Regions from separate parts of the Ensifer sp. GW821-FHT05G01 genome, predicted to be linked through region 2. Evidence: riboswitches for the same ligand, from Rfam matches in the RefSeq annotation. Region 2 holds a riboswitch; each other region holds the start of a gene.
The links. Region 2 has a riboswitch for cobalamin ahead of metE (5-methyltetrahydropteroyltriglutamate--homocysteine S-methyltransferase). Riboswitches for the same ligand answer to the same signal wherever they lie in the genome.
Positions count from the first base shown of each region.

Region 1: another riboswitch for cobalamin. It lies ahead of bluB (5,6-dimethylbenzimidazole synthase); the one in region 2 lies ahead of metE (5-methyltetrahydropteroyltriglutamate--homocysteine S-methyltransferase).
Region 3: another riboswitch for cobalamin. It lies ahead of AC07UR_RS10870 (DUF1636 family protein); the one in region 2 lies ahead of metE (5-methyltetrahydropteroyltriglutamate--homocysteine S-methyltransferase).

Region 1 is NZ_JBWKSC010000003.1:182,339-188,339, reverse strand. It holds gene AC07UR_RS09620 (LacI family DNA-binding transcriptional regulator) at 1-887, opposite strand, end outside; gene AC07UR_RS09615 (phytanoyl-CoA dioxygenase family protein) at 988-2,181, shown strand; gene AC07UR_RS09610 (SDR family oxidoreductase) at 2,271-3,092, shown strand; cobalamin riboswitch at 3,205-3,412, shown strand; gene bluB (5,6-dimethylbenzimidazole synthase) at 3,458-4,249, shown strand; gene AC07UR_RS09600 (DUF2865 domain-containing protein) at 4,158-5,237, opposite strand; gene AC07UR_RS09595 (acyl-homoserine-lactone synthase) at 5,427-6,001, opposite strand, start outside.
Region 2 is NZ_JBWKSC010000002.1:297,939-303,939, reverse strand. It holds gene AC07UR_RS07220 (sugar ABC transporter ATP-binding protein) at 1-136, opposite strand, end outside; gene AC07UR_RS07215 (substrate-binding domain-containing protein) at 203-1,231, opposite strand; gene AC07UR_RS07210 (LysR substrate-binding domain-containing protein) at 1,428-2,333, opposite strand; gene AC07UR_RS07205 (hypothetical protein) at 2,446-2,784, shown strand; cobalamin riboswitch at 2,803-3,023, shown strand; gene metE (5-methyltetrahydropteroyltriglutamate--homocysteine S-methyltransferase) at 3,121-5,475, shown strand; gene AC07UR_RS07195 (acyl-CoA thioesterase) at 5,472-6,001, shown strand, end outside.
Region 3 is NZ_JBWKSC010000003.1:437,118-443,118, forward strand. It holds gene AC07UR_RS10860 (ABC transporter substrate-binding protein) at 53-1,006, opposite strand; gene AC07UR_RS10865 (ABC transporter ATP-binding protein) at 1,003-1,809, opposite strand; gene AC07UR_RS10870 (DUF1636 family protein) at 1,847-2,260, opposite strand; cobalamin riboswitch at 2,369-2,584, opposite strand; gene AC07UR_RS10875 (hypothetical protein) at 2,832-3,023, shown strand; gene aspT (aspartate-alanine antiporter) at 3,347-5,053, shown strand; gene AC07UR_RS10885 (bifunctional aspartate transaminase/aspartate 4-decarboxylase) at 5,108-6,001, shown strand, end outside.

The DNA of each region.
Region 1 (6,001 bases), on a different contig from region 2:
AGGACGAAATGGATCCGGCGTTCGCGCAGCAGCGCCAGATTGTCTTGGTCGAGGTCATGGGCGATGAACAACGTGCAATCGCGACCGACGCGCTCGAACGCCGCGAGCACAGCGCGGTTGCCGCCGCCAATGGAATAGGCCGCATTGATGTCGGCGTGTGCCGCAAGCGCCTTTGCCGCAAGCGCACCGGTCTCGGTGTCCTTGCCATGGCCTTCGCTGATCTCGACAATGCGGATTGCCGGATAGTGTTCACGCAGTACGCGGCGAAAGCCGATTTCGCGTTCCTCCTCGCCACGGAAACGACTGCTTGAAATTGTCACGAGCACGGTTGCGGAGCGTTCAGCGAAGCGTTCGCCGATGAGATAGGCCGCCGTTTCGCCGGCCGCACGGTTGTCTGCGCCGGCATAGGCGGTCCGCGCCGAATTCGGCAGGTCGGTGACAAGCGTAATCACCGGGATACCCGCCTGTTCCAGGCGGGCGACGGCGCCCGCGACTTCAGGCATATCAGGCGCTTTCAACACCACCCCATCGGTTCCGCGCAACCGAATGCGGTCGAGAAGCTGGGCGATGTCCTGCGGGCGCATCGTCTCGGCGAAGTGGAAGCGACAACGGAACGTCGTTGGCATGAAGGTCGGCGCTTCGGTTTCGAATGCCTCTCTGACCGTATCGGTAAAACGCTCCGGTGCCTCCATCACCACGTCGATCGTCCGCCTCTGGCCCTGGATCTCCAATCCGGATTGCTGCTTTTCCAGCTCGCGAATGGCGGCCTTCACGCGCGCTTCGGTCTGCTGGCGCACGCCGGGGCGCCCGTTCAGGACGCGATCGACGGTCGCGGTGCTGAGCCCGGCCTGAAAAGCAATATCCTTGACCAGAAACGGATGAGCCAACGGCGATCTCTCCTGATGGTTTTTTGATGGATTCCTGCTCTATATCACGATTGGACGGCGCCTATAGTCGGGGCATCGAATGTTTCTGAGGAGGAACGGGATGAAGACCGACAACAATGCGCGCCAGCGCCTCGAACGCGTGTGGCTGAGCGAAGATGGCTGCGACATCGAAGAATTTCGTGCCGAGGTGGAGCGCCAGACGAACCTTGCGGACTATCCGCATGCGCTCGCCTGCGAGAAGAACGTGCTGATCTATGACAGCGCCAGCCTGGTATCAGCCTGCGCGACGGCCGAGGGGCGCCGCGCGGCACTGGCCGAGATCTGCGAAGTGCTGGCGACCGGTCCAGGTGTTGCCGTGTTCAAGCACGCCTACGCCGACACAACCGTCATCGATGCCGCCAGCGGCATCTTCGATGCGATCATCGAGGAGCAGCACCGCACCAAGAGCGGCGGCGGCGACCATTTTGCCAAGCCCGGCGCCAACGACCGGATCTGGAACTCGCTCGAAAAGCACTGCCTGAAGAGCCCTGAAAATTTTGCTGCCTACTATGCCAATGCCATCATTGCACTTGTCAGCGAAGCCTGGCTTGGTCCGAACTATCAGATGACGGCGCAGGTCAATCGGGTCAATCCGGGTGGGGCGTCGCAGGCGGCGCATCGCGACTACCACCTCGGCTTCCAGAGCTCTGATGTCATCGAGCAATATCCGGCTCATGTGCACCGGCTGTCACCTGTCCTGACGCTGCAGGGGGCGGTTGCTCATTGCGACATGCCGCTTGAAAGCGGCCCAACGCTGTTCCTGCCCTATAGCCAGACCTATGTGCCCGGCTACCTCGCGCTGAAGCGGCCGGAGTTCCGCGCCTATTTCGACGAACATCACGTGCAGTTGCCGCTTGCAAAGGGCGATGTCGTTTTCTTCAATCCGGCGCTGTTCCATGCCGCCGGCAGCAACCGTTCGACCGATATCAAGCGCGTTGCCAATCTGCTGCAGGTTTCGTCGGCCTTCGGGCGAGCGATGGAGACCGTGGATCGCGTGAAGATGAGCGCGGCGCTCTATCCGGCGCTGACAGCTCTTATCGCATCCGGCGCCCTTTCGAAGGGTGAGGTCGCCAATGCGATTGCGTCCTGTGCCGAAGGTTATTCCTTCCCGACTAATCTCGATCGCGACCCGCCGCTCGGCGGCCTTGCGCCGAAAACACAGGCGCAGTTGATGCATGAGGCGCTTTCAGGAAGGTGGAGCGAGGCGGATTTCCGCAAAGCGCTTGAAGAGCAGGCACAGCGCAAGCTGAGCTGAACAGAAGATATCGCCATGACAGGTCCCCGGCGCTCGGCGGCGGGGGCCGTTCCTGTTTCGATGACACTTTCACTCCTGGGAGGAATTTCATGACCGAACAACACGGCCGTCTTGACGGCAAGGTCGCCATCGTCACCGGTGGGACGCAAGGGTTGGGGGCAACGATCGCCAGCCTGTTTGCGGAACGCGGGGCCGAAGGCATCGTCATCTGCGGGCGCAACACTGCCAAGGGAGAGGCGAAGGCTGAGGAGATCCGCAAGGCGAGCGGCGCGCAGGTGCTTTATGTCGAAGCGGATCTCGAAAAGGTCGAAGATGCCCGAAAGGTTGTCAACGCCTGCGACGCCACCTTCGGGCGGGTCGATGCGCTGGTCAACGCGGCAGCAATCACCGACCGCGGCACCATTCTCGATACAAGCCCCGAACTCTTCGACCGGATGTTCGCCATCAATGTGCGGGCGCCGTTCTTCCTGATCCAGGAGGCTGTCAAGGTTATGCGAAGGGAGGGCACTCAGGGCACGATCGTCAACATCGGTTCCATGTCGGCCATGGCCGGGCAGCCGTTCATCGCTGCCTATTGCTCGTCCAAGGGCGCGCTGGAGACGCTGACCAAGAACACGGCTTACGCGCTGTTGCGCAACCGTATTCGTGTCAACGGTCTCAATATCGGATGGATGGCCTCAGAGGGGGAAGATCGCATCCAGCGAGAGTTTCACGGTGCTGCAGCCGACTGGCTGGAAAAGGCGGCCGCCAGCCAGCCTTTCGGCCGGCTTGTCGATCCCAAGGAAGTCGCGCGCGCCTGCGCCTATCTGTCCTCGAACGAATCCGGCCTGATGACGGGGTCGGTCATCTGCTTCGACCAGTCGGTCTGGGGTGGCTATGACGGCTCGCCACATCCCGTCGCCCCGCTTTGATAGTGAGCCGCAAGGGCAGCGGTCGAAAGGTCTCCGATGTCGACCGCTGCCGAAAGGCTCGCACGGTGCCGGCGGGCACCCACCGAGTTGCTTGTCATTCCCGATTGGCTGTGCACTTATGGCGTCGTCAGGTGCCCGCGACGCGGGAGAATCGGGAATCCGGTGTCACTCCGGAACGTGCCCAACGCTGTGACGGGGACGGCTGCCCCAGGGATCTTGAGTTTTCTCAAAGTCTTGCCACTGGATCTTCATCGGATCTGGGAAGGCGGAGCGGCCGGGGGATCCGAAGTCAGAAGACCGGCCTGGCAAGATAGACCGAAACCCGCGCGGACGGCGGAAGGTTGTGCATTGTTGGGGATCGAACGATGCTGACTGACGCGAATGGCGGCCTTGCGGCCGCAGAAGCCTTTTCATTTGACGAGCGCGAAGCCGTCTACCGCGCCATCGAAACACGCCGGGACGTGCGGGATCAGTTCCTGCCCGACCCCTTGCCTGACGATCTGGTGATGCGCCTGCTCAATGCAGCGCACCGGGCGCCATCGGTGGGGTTCATGCAGCCATGGAATTTCGTCGTCGTGCGCCAGGCGGAAACCCGCGAGCGGGTCTGGCAGGCGTTTTCCCGCGCCAACGACGAAGCTGCGCTGATGTTCGATGGTGATCAGCGGGCGAAATACCGCTCGCTGAAACTGGAGGGTATCCGCAAGGCACCGCTCAGTATCTGCGTGACATGCGATCGCACACGCGGCGGCTCGGTCGTTCTCGGGCGCACCCACAATCCTGACATGGATGTCTATTCCACCGTCTGCGCCGTCCAGAATCTCTGGCTTGCCGCGCGCGCTGAAGGCGTCGGCGTCGGCTGGGTCAGCATCTTTCATGAGAACGAGATCAAGGCGATCCTCGGCATACCCGATCATGTCGTGATCGTCGCCTGGCTTTGCCTGGGCTTCGTCGACCACCTCTACCGTGAGCCGGAACTGGCGGTAAAAGGCTGGCGCCAGCGCCTGCCGCTGGAGGAACTGGTATTCGAGGAAGGTTGGGGAGCCTGCCGGAAGGCTGACGCCGCGATCAGTTGCTCTGAACGGGCTGGTAAGCCGGACCCGTGGGGTGGCGAAGGTCGATCGACGTTTCCTTCTGGGGCAGGAACGTCGGCCCGATGACCCGCACCTTGCTCTTGGCGGGATCGTAGGGGCGCTCTTCAGCGGGAACCGTCACCTTGGCAGAAGGGGCATCTGCCCCCTTATTGCCTTCGATGACGATGATCGAGGACCGACTATCGCTGGAATTGCCGCCGCCTGCCTTGGGCGCTGTTGCCACCGTCTTCGGGATCTGGCAGCCGCAGATGCCGGGCTTGCCGACGTCTCGCGTCCGGTAGGCAAAGGCGTTCGGCAATTCCCGATAGGGGCGTCCAGTCGAGGCGGAAACCATCTGGTCGCTCTCTTCGGTCGCAAGCTCGTGGAAGAAGAGCTCGGTTTCGGCACCCGGGCAGCGGGCGCGACAGGCCTGCTCGTCGCGAGCAAAGTCCGCCGGGCTCGCCTCGGACGAAATGGGGAAGAAGGCGCCGTCGCAGGTGCGCACGCACATGGTGCGAAGCGTGCCGGAATAGACGCCGCTTTCCGGAGGGTATCCGTCTGCGTCGCCATCGCGCAACAACGGCCCGTAGGATTCCTCCGGCGGCAGATCGCGCAGGATATTGCGATGCGTTTCCGGCGCGTCCGGGTCGGCGCTGGCAAATTCCTCGCGGTCGCCATAACAACCGTTGATCTCAAGTGCAGCCAGGATGCGCCGACGCGTGTCGTCGCCATCGCCCGATATCAGCTGCTGGCGTTCCGATTTGAGGATAGCGAGATTGTCTTCCATCTCGGCGATCAGGCTGTTGATATCAGCGCAGATATCCGGGTCGCCGCCATTGAACACGACGACGCTGCCTGTGCCGCAGCCGGCGCGGCGGCGATCGTTGCGCGCTCGACGCAGTTCAATGTTCTGTCGCGAAATCGCGCTGGCGTAATCGCGCGTATCGGCCGTGGTGGTGATGGCCTCGGGCAATTGCGCAAGCCGGGTGTTCAGGCGGTCGCACACGCTGGAGGCCAGCGCCTGATCGGCAAGAACCAGAAGCAGCGGCAAAGTCGCCGCGGCAAGGGTTTTCATGTTCCGGAACAAGGGCGAACGTCCATTTCTGCAACCGCGCTGCGCCGCCCTTGTTGTCCGGGATCGGTCGCCGTCGGCATTTCCTGTTTCAGCCCTATCATAAGGCTTGTCACTGCGTGTGCAACGACAAGCCTCGTAATGCGTTAACAGTGTCGTCCTCTCGGACGAATGGACGGCTCCGATCCGGTGTCAGGCTGCGCGTGCGGTTTCCAGCGACATCGGCCGCTCAAGCACGGTGCCTTCGATCGCGGCGACGGCCTTCATGGCGCTCAGCAGCGACGGCGTCACTTCCCAGGCGACCGCCACGGCAAAGACCGAGCCGATCCGGTGCGGTTCACCGATGCGCTCGCCGGGGCAACCCATGCGACGGAACATCCGCTCGAGGAAGACGTCGGTGACCGTAACGATGTGGCTGATGCCGGAGGCAAGTCCGAGTTCGCCGACGCCGCACATCAGTTCTGCGGCGGCAACCGTGACCTGATTGGAAGCACGGTCCTGGGAAATTTCCGGATCGATGCAAAAGCGGCTCGATTCCCAGATCGAGGCGCTGCGGATCTCCGGGTTGTCGCCAAGCAGGATCGGGAACGTATCGTCCAGCATGTTGGGGCCAAGCGTCGGCAGCAGCCTCAGCGATCCGCGCAGCTTTCCGGTGTCCGGCGAATAGGACAGGATGTAGAGCGGGTTCGACTTGTCGTAGTTGTCGATCTCCCAGTCCCCATCGGTCTGAACGTCCCATTTCAGGAAGTCGTGAAAGACGCGCTTGC
Region 2 (6,001 bases):
ATTTTCCGGCGCCGTTCTCGCCGCAAAGCGCGTGGATCTCGCCCTTCTCAAGGTTGAAATCCACATTGGTCAGCGCCTTCACAGCCCCGAAGTGCTTGGTGACATTGCGGACCTGAAGGACCGGCTGCGATATCATCGCCATCTCCACTCTTATGCGTTCGACGGGGCTATCCGGACATCCGGATAGCCATGTCAAAGACCCTTACTCGTCAATACCCTTGGTGCCGCGGCGCTTCAGGTACTTGTCCCAGTAGAAGTCGTCCGCATTGGCGGCGGTGACGATCGACAGACCATTGTCGACGAAGGGAATGCTCATCGGGTTGAAGCCGGAACGCTTGGCGTCGTTCATCGGATCGATGAGCTCGGGATGCTTGGCGAGCCACAGCAGCATGAAGCCCATGTAACCCTGCATGCCCTGGTTCGGGTTGATCGAACCGAAGACTTCGCCGGCCTTGATCATGTCGAGGATGTTGGCGTTGACGTCGGCGCACATGACGAGAACCTTGCCGCCGCTTTCCTTGCTGGCCTGCGCTGCACCGATCGCCGAGTTGGCTTCCGGCATGAAGACCGCGCCGAGGTTCGGGTTGGCCTGGATCAGGCTCATCAGGCCCTGATAGGCCTTGTTCGGATCCTGGTTGGAAGCGGCGCGGCCGACCAGTTTCATGTCGGGCCACTTTTCAGCCATGCGGCCGACAAAGGCCGTGATGCGCTTGTCGTGGTTGTCCTGGCCGGGGTTTTCCAGAACCGCGTATTCGCCCTTGCCGCCCATCTTCTCGGCGATCGCGTCGGCGGCATAGACGCCTTCGCGGGTGTTGTCCGAGGTGATGAACGAGATGCGCTTGGAGAGCGGCGAGTCGGCGGCAAACGTGACGACCGCCGTGCCCTGGTCGATGGCGCGGTTGATCGGCTCGATGAACGGATCCGAGTTCATCGGGTGAACGAGGATACCGGCCGGGTTCTGTGCCAGCGCCTGATCGAAGGTGGCGATCTGCTTGTTGACGTCATACTCCGGGGTACCGGTATATTCGGTCTCGCAGCCGAACTGCTGGCCGGCCTGCTTGAACATTTCATAGACCGGGAACCAGTATTCGACGCCCGATACCATGACGTTCATGACATATTTTTCGCCGGGTTCGCAGCGAAACGGGTTGGCCGTCTCCGCGCTGGCAGCGCCAGCCAGAAACGTCGTTGCAATGACCGCCAGTGCGGTCGTGCTCAAAAAAGTGCGCACGCGTCCTCCTCGAGGCCGAAGCCCCTCCCAAAACCAATGGTGCCGTCAGAAATGACCGCTGATGTGTGAGTTTGCCGGAACTCCTCCTCGACTTCCGACTGTCGCGATTAAAACCGCGCCCAAGGCTCGTGTCAATATAATTCATGCCATGAATAATAATTCATGGTTGCGGGTATTTTGCTGCCGTGGGACGGCCTCACTCGCCCATCGCCGCTGCCAGCTGCGCGTTCGAGGCGGCGGCCTCGGCGATGATCCACTCGCGAAATGCCTGGATCTTCTTCTGCCGTCGATGGCTTTGAGGATAGACGAGCCAATAGGCGCGACCGTCCCTGACAACATGGTTGAACGGCCGGATGAGTCTTCCGCTGCGAAGCTCTTCGATCAAGAAGGTCGAGACGGCCATGGCGATGCCGTGGTCGAGCAATGTGGTCGCCACGTCCATGGCCTGGACATCGAAGATCAGCTCCGTGCCGTTGCTGGCCGGCGGCTCGACGCCTGTCTCGACCATCCAGCGCCGCCACCAGCTGGCGTTGCCGAAGCGTCGCACCTTGAGAACGTCTGCGGGGTACTTGAGCTGGTGTTTTTCTAGGAAGGTCGGCGTGCAGACCGGCATGTACTCGATCGGGAAAAGCGGAAACACGTCATGGCCCGGCCAGTCGCCGTTGCCGCTGCGCACCACCAGATCGATCGCGTCGCGCTTGAAGTCGATCAGCTCGGTCGACATGTGCACGCGAATGCTGATGTTCGGATGCGCCGCCTGGAACGAGGCGAGCCTCGAGCCGAGCCAACTCGATACCACGGTCGGAAGCACCGAAATGTGCAGGTGGTGTTCGGTCTTGTCGGCAATTTCGGAAAAGGCAGAACCCAGGAGATCGATGGCTTCCGTCACCTTCGGCGCGAGCTGTCTGCCGGCAGCCGTCAACCGCACTTCCCGCGGGAGGCGGACAAACAGGGCCGTGCCGGTGCGGTCCTCCAGCAACCGGATCTGATAGCTGACGGCCGCTTGCGTCATGCCGAGCTCCTCTGCAGCCCGAGTGAAACTCAGGTGCCGGGCCGCGGCCTCGAAGGCGCGCACCGCGCTCATGGGGGGAATCTTGCTCATGCGTTGAGATAAGCATTCTTTATGGCAGCATGCGAGAAACCGCTTTGCGCGAAACCGTGAAAATCCTCAATTTTCTCGCGAACACATCACCGCAGAATTGAAGGGGTTAGCAATGCCGAGCGCACTGCGATCGATCATCCGCCATGTCTGGAGTTTTGCCAGGAGAGCCGCCGACATCACGGCGACAGTCGATACATTCAGCGAATTCCAGCTCCGAGACATCGGCCTGACGCGCGACAATGACAGCATTCGCGCGCGTGCGGGCGAGATTGCCGTACCGTGGCAGCCCGTAGCAGATCCCGGCAACGCGCCTTCGCCGCCGGTAACCGATGACGGCGTGGTTCCCCTGCAGACAGCCTGTCGTGATGCGGTGCCGCGCGCCGTTGCCGCAAAATTCCCCTGCCCATCGAATCTTGGAAATAAAGACATAAACATTTCTTTATGCGATTGACCTATCCACCTTCACAGGGCATTGTCGGGCAATCGTGGTTCTGCGGCTCGCCTCACGGCGGGCCGGAGCTAAGAGGGAATTCGGTGCGGCGCCGCGAGGTGCCCATGCCGGAGCTGCCCCCGCAACTGTAAGCGGCGAGCGGCCGTCCAATGATGTCACTGGGGTGAGACGCCTCGGGAAGACGGGACGGTTCGTGTTGACCCGCAAGCCAGGAGACCTGCCGCGATCGATAACGTCCACGGGCGGGGTGTCCGATGTGCCGCCTTGACGAACGAGCCCGCCTCGGTCGTGGATGCGTCGCGTTCAAAGCCTTGCCCACAACCTCGGGGTAAGGAAATGACCATCAAGACAGCCAATCTCGGCTTTCCACGTATCGGCAGCCACCGTGAACTGAAGTTCGCGCTGGAGCGCTACTGGGCCGGAAAGATCGACAGGCAGGATCTGCTTGACGTCGCAGCGCGGCTTCGGGCGGAAAACTGGGCCGCGCAAAAGGCGCGGGGAATCCAGATCATTCCATCGAACGACTTCTCGCTTTACGACCAGGTTCTCGACACATCCGTGCTCGTTGGCGCGGTGCCGCCTGCCTATGGCTGGAAAGGCGGCCCGGTCGATCTCGACACTTACTTCGCCATGGCACGTGGCTCGACGACATCGGCCTGCGCTTCCGGCTGCACCCATGGCGGGGCCGATAGCGGCAAGCAGGCGCAGGAGATGACCAAGTGGTTCGACACCAATTACCACTACATGGTCCCCGAGTTTACGAAGGACCAGCGCTTCGAGTTGACGCGCAACACGCCGCTTGACGCCTTCCTCGAAGCCAAGGCGCTCGGACATGTCACCCGTCCTGTCGTGCTCGGCCCCGTGACCTTCCTGAAGCTCGGCAAGGCGCTTGCCGGCGGGTTCGAGCCGATCGAGCTGATCGAACGGCTGTTGCCCGTCTATGTGAAACTTCTCAGCGAACTTGCCAACGCCGACGTCGAATGGGTGCAGATCGACGAACCCTGCCTGGTACTCGATCTGAATGAGCGGGAACGCCGGGCACTTGCGCTGACCTACAGGACATTCGCTTCGGAAGTCCCGCAGCTGAAGCTCATGCTTGCGACCTATTTCGGCGCGATCGGAGACAACCTGCCGATAGCGCTTTCGCTGCCGGTCGCCGGGCTGCATCTCGATCTCGTGCGGGCGCCGCAACAGCTGGACGCCCTCATCGAGACGGCGCCAGCACAGCTGGTTCTGTCGCTCGGGGTCGTCGATGGCCGCAATGTGTGGCGGACGGATCTTGCCGGTCTCTTCCGCCGGCTGCAGCCGCTGGTCGAGGCGCATGGCCGCGACCACATCGAGCTTGCGCCGTCGTGCTCGCTGCTGCATGTGCCTATCGACCTCGAACTCGAACGGGCGCTCGATCCGGAGCTCGTCTCCTGGCTTGCCTTCGCCCTGCAGAAACTGGACGAACTCAGCCTGCTTGCCCGCGCCTTCGAGCCTGGCCTGGCCAATCCCGAACAGGTCTTTGCAAAATCGATCGCGGCCGCCGAAGCGCGGCTCACCTCGCTGAAGGTCCATGACCCGCTGGTCGCCGGACGCCTGAAGAACCTGACGGCAGCCGACAGCCGTCGCCAGTCGGGCTTTGCGACGCGCCGTCGGCTGCAGGAAGACAGGCTGGCCCTGCCGCTCTTCCCGACAACGACCATCGGCTCCTTCCCGCAGACGCCGGAGGTGCGCCAGGCGCGATCGCTGCATGCCAAGGGCGAACTCAGCTATGTCGACTACCTTGCTTACCTGCGCCAGGAGACGGAGAAGGCCGTGCGCTGGCAGGAGGAAATCGGCATTGAGGTGCTGGTGCATGGCGAGTTCGAGCGTAACGACATGGTGCAGTACTTCGGCGAACAGCTTTCCGGCTATGCCTTCACGCAGAGCGGCTGGGTGCAGAGCTACGGTTCGCGTTATGTGCGCCCACCGATCATCTTCGGCGATGTCTCGCGGCCGAACCCGATGACGGTGGATTGGGCAACCTATGCGCAGTCGCTGACGTCAAGGCCGATGAAGGGCATGCTCACCGGACCGGTGACGATGCTGCAATGGTCGTTCGTGCGCGACGACCTGCCCCGGTCGATCGTGTGCCGGCAGATCGCGCTGGCGCTGCGCGATGAGGTGACGGACCTGGAAGCGGCCGGTATCGCCGTGATCCAGATCGACGAACCGGCGCTGCGCGAGGGCCTTCCACTGAGACAGGCCGATCGAAAGGCCTATCTCGACTGGGCGGTCGAATGCTTCCGCATCAGCGCCTCCTGTGTCGGTGATGAAACCCAGATCCACACCCACATGTGCTACTCGGAGTTCAACGACATCATGGCGGCAATCGCGGCGATGGATGCCGACGTCATCTCCATCGAAACCTCGCGCTCGAAGATGGAACTGCTCGGCGCCTTTACCGATCAGTCTTACCCGAACGAGATCGGCCCGGGCGTCTACGACATCCACTCGCCGCGGGTGCCCACGGTCGACGAGATGGTGCATCTGATCGAAAAGGCAACTGACGGGCTGACGCCGTCGCAGATCTGGGTCAACCCGGATTGCGGCCTGAAAACGAGGCAGTGGGAGGAAGTGCGCCCGGCCCTCGTCAACATGGTTGAGGCGGCGCAGGCGCTGCGGCAATCCTTTGCTGCCGGCCGGCGGGAGGCCGCAAGCGCATGACGGGCGACAGCAACATCGAAATGGCGCCGGGGGAAACCCCGGCGCCTGCCACCTTGATCGACATCGTCTTTCCCGGCGACACCAATCATCACGGCACGCTCTTCGGCGGCGCGGGCCTGGCGCTGATGGACCGGATCGCCTTCATCGTCGCCAGCCGCCATGGCCGCGTTCCCTTCGTCACCGCCTCCTGCGACCGCGTCGATTTCCGCGCGCCCGCCCGCATCGGCCACATCGTCAGCTTCACCGGTCGCCCGATGAAGGTGGGGCGGAGGTCGATGTTGGTCGAAGTCGACATGATCGCCGAGGACCTGACGGCCGGCACCAACGATCTGTGCACCCGCGGCCAGTTCACCATGGTGGCGATGCCGGAAGTCAAGGACGCCGGATGGTCGCTGCCCCCGCTCGACGGCGCCGCGAGCGAGCAGACAGAAGGCGATGCCCTGCGTATGGTCGATATCGTCTTCCCCGATCAGGCCAACAGCTCCGGCGCCATGTTCGGCGGCGACGCGCTGGCGCATATGACCAA
Region 3 (6,001 bases), on a different contig from region 2:
TGATTTGCCCTGTATCGACGCCGGTTTCAGGGATCATGCAGACGACGGCGCATTACATCGCCTGCCCGTGAAATGCCTTTGCCAGGCGGGCGATGGCATCGATGTTGCGCGGGCCCGGCGTCGCCTCGACATAATCGAGCACCACGAAGCGGTCGTTCTTGACGGCATCGATGTTCTTGAAGGCCGGGTTGCTCTTCATGAAGGCGATCTTCTGCTCGGCGGTGACCTCGCCATAGTTGACGATCACCACCACCTCCGGGTTCTTGTCGATCACCGGCTCCCAGGAAATCTCCGTCCAGCTCTTCTCGACGTCGTCCATGACGTTGACGCCGCCGGCCGCCTCGATCATCGCCGTCGGTATCCCGAACCGCCCAGACGTGAACGGCTTCTCCTCGCCGGAATCATAGACGAAGACGCGCGTCGGGCGCTCGATCGCCCCCACTCCCGCAGTGATCTTGTCGAGGTCGCGGCGGTAGCCGTCGACGAGCGCCTTGGCCTGGTCCTCGACGCCGAAAATCAGGCCGAGATTGAGCAGATCGACGAACATGTCGTCCATCGTCGGCTTGCCCTTGGCCATGATGTGGATGCAGGATTCGGTCAGCTCGTAGACGTTGACCTTGAAGGGCGCCAGCGTTTCCGGCGTCACCTCGCCGCCCACCTTCATGCCGTAGTTCCAGCCGGCAAAGTAGAAATCAGCGTCGGCATTGAGCAGCACTTCCTTGGTCGGATATTTTTCCGAAAGCTCCGGCAGCGCCTGGACACCTTCGCGCAGCTTTTCATCCAGCGTCTTCCAGCCGGAGACGCCGGTATAGCCGACCATGCGGTCCTGCAGCTTCAAGGCCAGCATCATCTCGGTGAGGTTGACGTCGTTGGAGACGGCACGCTTTGGCGCCGCATCGAAGGTCACGTCGCGATTGCAGCTCTTGACGGTGACGGGATAGGCGAGCGCCGGCGTCGCGGCGAGCGCGAGGAGCAGAAGCGCCGAACCGGCGAACAATGTCTTCATGAAATCAATTCCTGTCGAGCGAGTGAAAAGGAAAATCGGGCGCCGTTGGAGACGGCATTACTGTGGGCGGTGGCGGTAACGCCAAAGGCGTCGGAAAGCGCCTGCGGGTTGAGCACCTCTTCGGGCGGCCCGAAGGCCGTCATGCGGCCTTCCGTCAGGATCGCCACGTCGGTGGCAAATTCGGCGGCCAGGTTGATGTCGTGCAGCGTGGTAACGATGGTCAGCTGCAGCGTCTGCAACAGGTCGAGGATTTCGAGCTGATGGCGGATATCGAGATGGTTGGTCGGCTCATCAAGGATGATGATGCGCGGCTGCTGGGCCAGCGCCCGGGCAATCAGCACCCGCTGTTTCTCGCCACCCGAAAGTGTCGAGAATTGCCGTCCGGCCAGGTGGGCAAGGTCGAGATGCTCGAGCGCATGCGCCACCGTCTCGCGATCCCTGGCCGTCCAGCCGCTCATGCCTTCGCGCCTGGGGATGCGGCCCATCATCACCACGTCGCGCACGCTGAAGGGGAAATCGCTCGGCATTTCCTGCAAGACGACGGCAATGATCCGCGCCGCCTCCCGTGCCGTCATCGACCAGAGGTCGACGCCATCGACTTCGATCGTGCCCGCCGTCGGCTGGGCGGAACGATAGAGGCAGCGCAGCAGCGAAGTCTTGCCGGCACCGTTCGGGCCGAGAATGGCAAGCCGGCTGCCGGGCGCAATGGCAAAGTCGACCTCGCGAACAAGCCGCAGGTCCGGGCGTGGGCCCCAATCGAGCGCGCGGACACGAAGGCCGGCCCCTGTCGCGGTGCAGCTCATCGTCTCGTCCCTCCCCATGTACGCATTCGACAGGCGTTCATTGGAAATGCCCGCCGATATCTTCGGAGATGAGCAGCGCTGCCGGTATGCGCGCCAGCGTCTTGGCGCTCAGCCCGCGCGGCCGTTCGGCCGCCCGCGTCATGCCATCGTTGCGCCCGGCATAGGTGGTGGCGAAGGTAACCAGATCGTCGATATCCTCATCGGGCGAGATATCGCCGAAGAGATAGGTCGCCTTGCCCGTCGCCTGGAAGGCGATGGTGCAAGGCCGGGTGCAGGCGGCCATGCAGACCGTTCCGGCAATCGAAAAATCCCGGTCGAGCGGCGCGCCGAGGGCGGCAATGCTGCGGTTCAGCCGCTGGATCAGATCCGCGCCCGGGCGGCAGGGGCCGCCGGTGAACCGGCAATCGGTGCAGACCGTTATCTTGTGCTGTCGGGATGCCGGCTTGGCCATATTTCTTCTCCGCCGGATCGGGCCGGAGAGAATATGGCAAAGCGATGTGATGACGGGTGACCGCCGCGCAAAAACCAGTTCTTGTCCATCGGAACACCCCGTCCGTTGTGGTTGATCGGTTCGATGGCAGGTCTCCTGGCTCGCGGGTCTTCGCGCATCCACGTCTTCCCGGCTGAACGCCAGTGACAGGGTGTGAATGCGCTTTCCGCTCACAGTTGCGGGGGCAGCCACGGTTTCGGCCCCATTTGGGTCGTCCGCTCCGTGTTCCCTTTTCAGCCGCTTACGCATTGTCGCGCTCGCAGCACCATCACCCCCTTCGTCGCACACTTCGACGGAGGTGACAACCGGCGGGACGGATCGGCCTCGGCCTATCAACATGCGGCATATTCTCATGCGCCTTAGTTATGTAATATCATTACAGTAAGCAAGCCGAAATATCCGTCCTCCGTTATTATGCATCAGGGTCGGCGACGCCACGACTGACCGTGCACCAACGCTCGACCGCGATGATCAGCAACGTCGTTGGCAACGACCCGTGCCCGATATCCCATCAATGCTGAGATGCGCGCCTTTGGCGGACACTCTGCATAAGCGCAATGAGGGAAACGATGCGTCGGCTGTTTCAACCATCCTTGGAGGAACCGCCTTCGGCGCATTCCATGGCTGGCAACGGCACGGAGTGGTGGGCGCGATTGCGCTCGGCTTCGTCGCCGGAGCCGTCCTCGCCAGTTCACCGAGGTTGCTTATCGAACTGCTGACCTGAACGATCGCCGACGGCATCGGCACCCCATCCCCTGCCATGCCTCGTCGCACGAGCCATCGCGCCGCCCCTGGGCGCAGTCGTCACCGACGGAACGGCCAACCGGTAACGTCGTCCGTTACTGTTACGTACTTGCAGACTGGCACAATCGGTGATGTGCTTTCAAAGAACTGATCGCGCCTTCCAGCGGCGTGCAACGACTTGCGCCGGGTTCGCCCGCGTTCCGGGCGGCGGCGCTCCGAACTTCATATCTCGAAGTCTTATGCGACGTAACATCCAGCCTGTCCGCGTAACTCCCGAATACGACGAGTTTTTTGAAGGGGATGATGGTGAATCCAATAGACTTTTTCGTAGACACGCTGCGTACATATCCACCGGTCGCCGTCTTTCTTGCCCTCGGCATCGGCTTCGTGATCGGCCCGATCAAGATCGCAGGCTTCAACCTTGGAAACGTTACCGCCACCCTTCTGGCCGGCGTCGTCATCGGACAGCTGGGCATCCAGGTTTCCGGCGACCTGAAATCGACCTTGTTCCTTATTTTCCTGTTTGCCGTCGGCTACGGCGTCGGCCCGCAGTTCGTTCGCGGCCTGAGCACGGACGGACCCAAACAGATCCTCTTTGCCCTCTCGGTCCTCGTGCTGTGCCTGATCGTGCCCTATCTGTGCGCGCTGATCGCCGGCCTGCCGCTTGGCTATGGCGCGGGCATGTATGCCGGTTCGCAGACAATCTCCGCGGCCATCGGCGTTGCCAGCGACCAGATCAACGCCATGGGCATGAGCCCGGAACAGGCCAAGACCTACACCGACCAGATCCCGATTGCCTATGCGGTCACCTATATCTGGGGCACCATCGGCTCGGCGATCATCCTGGCGCAACTCGGCCCCAAACTTCTCGGCATCGATCTTCCCGCCGCCTGCAGGGAGTATGAGGCCAAGCTTGGTGGCGGCACCGTGAGCAGCGAACCCGGGATCACCCGCGCCTATCACGATTTCGGCCTCAGGGCCTATCGCGTCGACGAGGCGAGCGGCCTGACGGGAACGCCGGTCAGGAATCTGCTTCCCGGCATCCGCGTCTTCGTCGAGCGGCTGCGGCGCGGCGGCCAGATCATCGAGGCCGATGGCAACACCGTGCTGCAGCCTGGCGATGTCGTCGCCTTTTCCGGCAGACGCGCCGCCCTTGTGGAACACCTCGACGCCAAGCTGCTGGAGGTTGAGGACAAGGAACTGCTGAACGCCGAAGCCGAGGTCCTCGACGTCTACGTCACCAACAAGGCGCTTGCCGGCCGGACACTCGCCGACGTCAGCACCGAGGATTGGGCCCGCGGCGTCTATGCACGCAAGATCGTGCGCTCGCTGGTCGAAATCCCGGTCCTGCCCGGCACGACGGTCGAACGCGGCGATATCGTCACCATCGGCGGCGCCAAGAGACATGTCGAGGCAGCGATCAAGGCGCTCGGCTTTGCCGACCGTCCGGTCGAAACGACCGATATTGCCTTTCTCGGCTGGGGGCTGTTCTTCGGAGCCATGGTCGGCGCGCTGACGCTCACGATCGGCGGCATACCGATCGGCTTGTCCACCTCGGGCGGCGCGCTTCTCGCCGGCCTCGTCCTCGGCTGGCTTCGCTCCACCTATCCTGCCTTCGGCACCATCCCGGCTCCGGCACTCTGGCTGATGAACACGCTGGGCCTGAACATCTTCATTGCCGTCGTCGGCATCGGCGCCGGCCCCGGCTTCGTCGCCGGACTGCAGGAAGTCGGCATTTCGCTGCTGCTCTGGGGCATCGTGTCGACATCGGTCCCGATGATCGCCTCGGTGCTGATCGGACACTACGTGTTCCGCTTTCACCCCGCGATCCTGTTTGGCGCCTGCGCCGGCGTGCGCACCACCACGGCGGCGCTCGGCATGATCCAGGAAGCGGCCAAGAGCAAGGTTCCGGCCCTTGGCTACGGCATGCCCTATGCCATCGGCAACACACTGCTGACCATATTCGGCCTCGTCATCGTCATCATGCTGGCGCCATCAGGCGGGCCGTGAGTTTGAGAGCATCGTTCGAAGAAGCAGAAAACATCGTTTAAGGGAGTGTGATTCATGTTGGACAGAAAATTCTACGACAGTCTATCCGATCTCAGCCCGTTCGAAATCAAGGACGAGCTGATCAAGCTTGCCAGGACGAGCTCGCAGAAATCCGCCACGGCATTCCTCAATGCCGGCCGCGGCAATCCGAACTGGACGGCCACAAGGGCGCGTGAAGCGTTTTTCCTGCTTGGCCAATTCGCCATCACAGAGGCCAAGCGCACCTCCTTTGATCCCAAAGCGGGCGTAGCAGGCATGCCGGCGCGCGATGGGGCGCATCAGCGGTTCCAGAAGTGGATCAAGAAACAGCTCCACGCGGCCGCCCAATGGGACGAGGAGGAGGAAGGCGAACTGCCGGCAAAGACGCTTTCCGACGCCGTCGAATACGCCATTCGCTCCTTCAACTTCGAGCCGGACGCCTTCGTGCACGAGCTCACCGATTCCATCATCGGCGACAACTATCCGGTGCCCGACCGGGCGCTCCATCACAACGAGATCATCACCCATGAATATCTGATGTGGGCGATGTGCGCCGGCCACCGGCCCAAGGCGACGTTCGACCTCTACCCGGTCGAAGGCGGCACCGCCGCCATGTGCTACATCTTCAAGGCGCTGAAGAACGCCCGCCTGCTCAACGCCGGCGACACGATCGCACTCGGCACGCCGATCTTCACACCCTATCTGGAAATGCCGGAACTGGAGGACTACGACCTCAAGACCATCAATGTCAGCGCCGAGCAGGAGGATCGCTTCCAGTTTACCGACGAGGATATCAAGGCGCTCGAAAACCCCAAGGTGAAGGCGCTGTTCCTGGTGAACCCCGGAAACCCGTCCGCCGTTGCCATGGATCCGGATTCGATCAAGCGCCTCGTCGACCTCGTCACCAAGAAGCGTCCCGACCTGATCGTG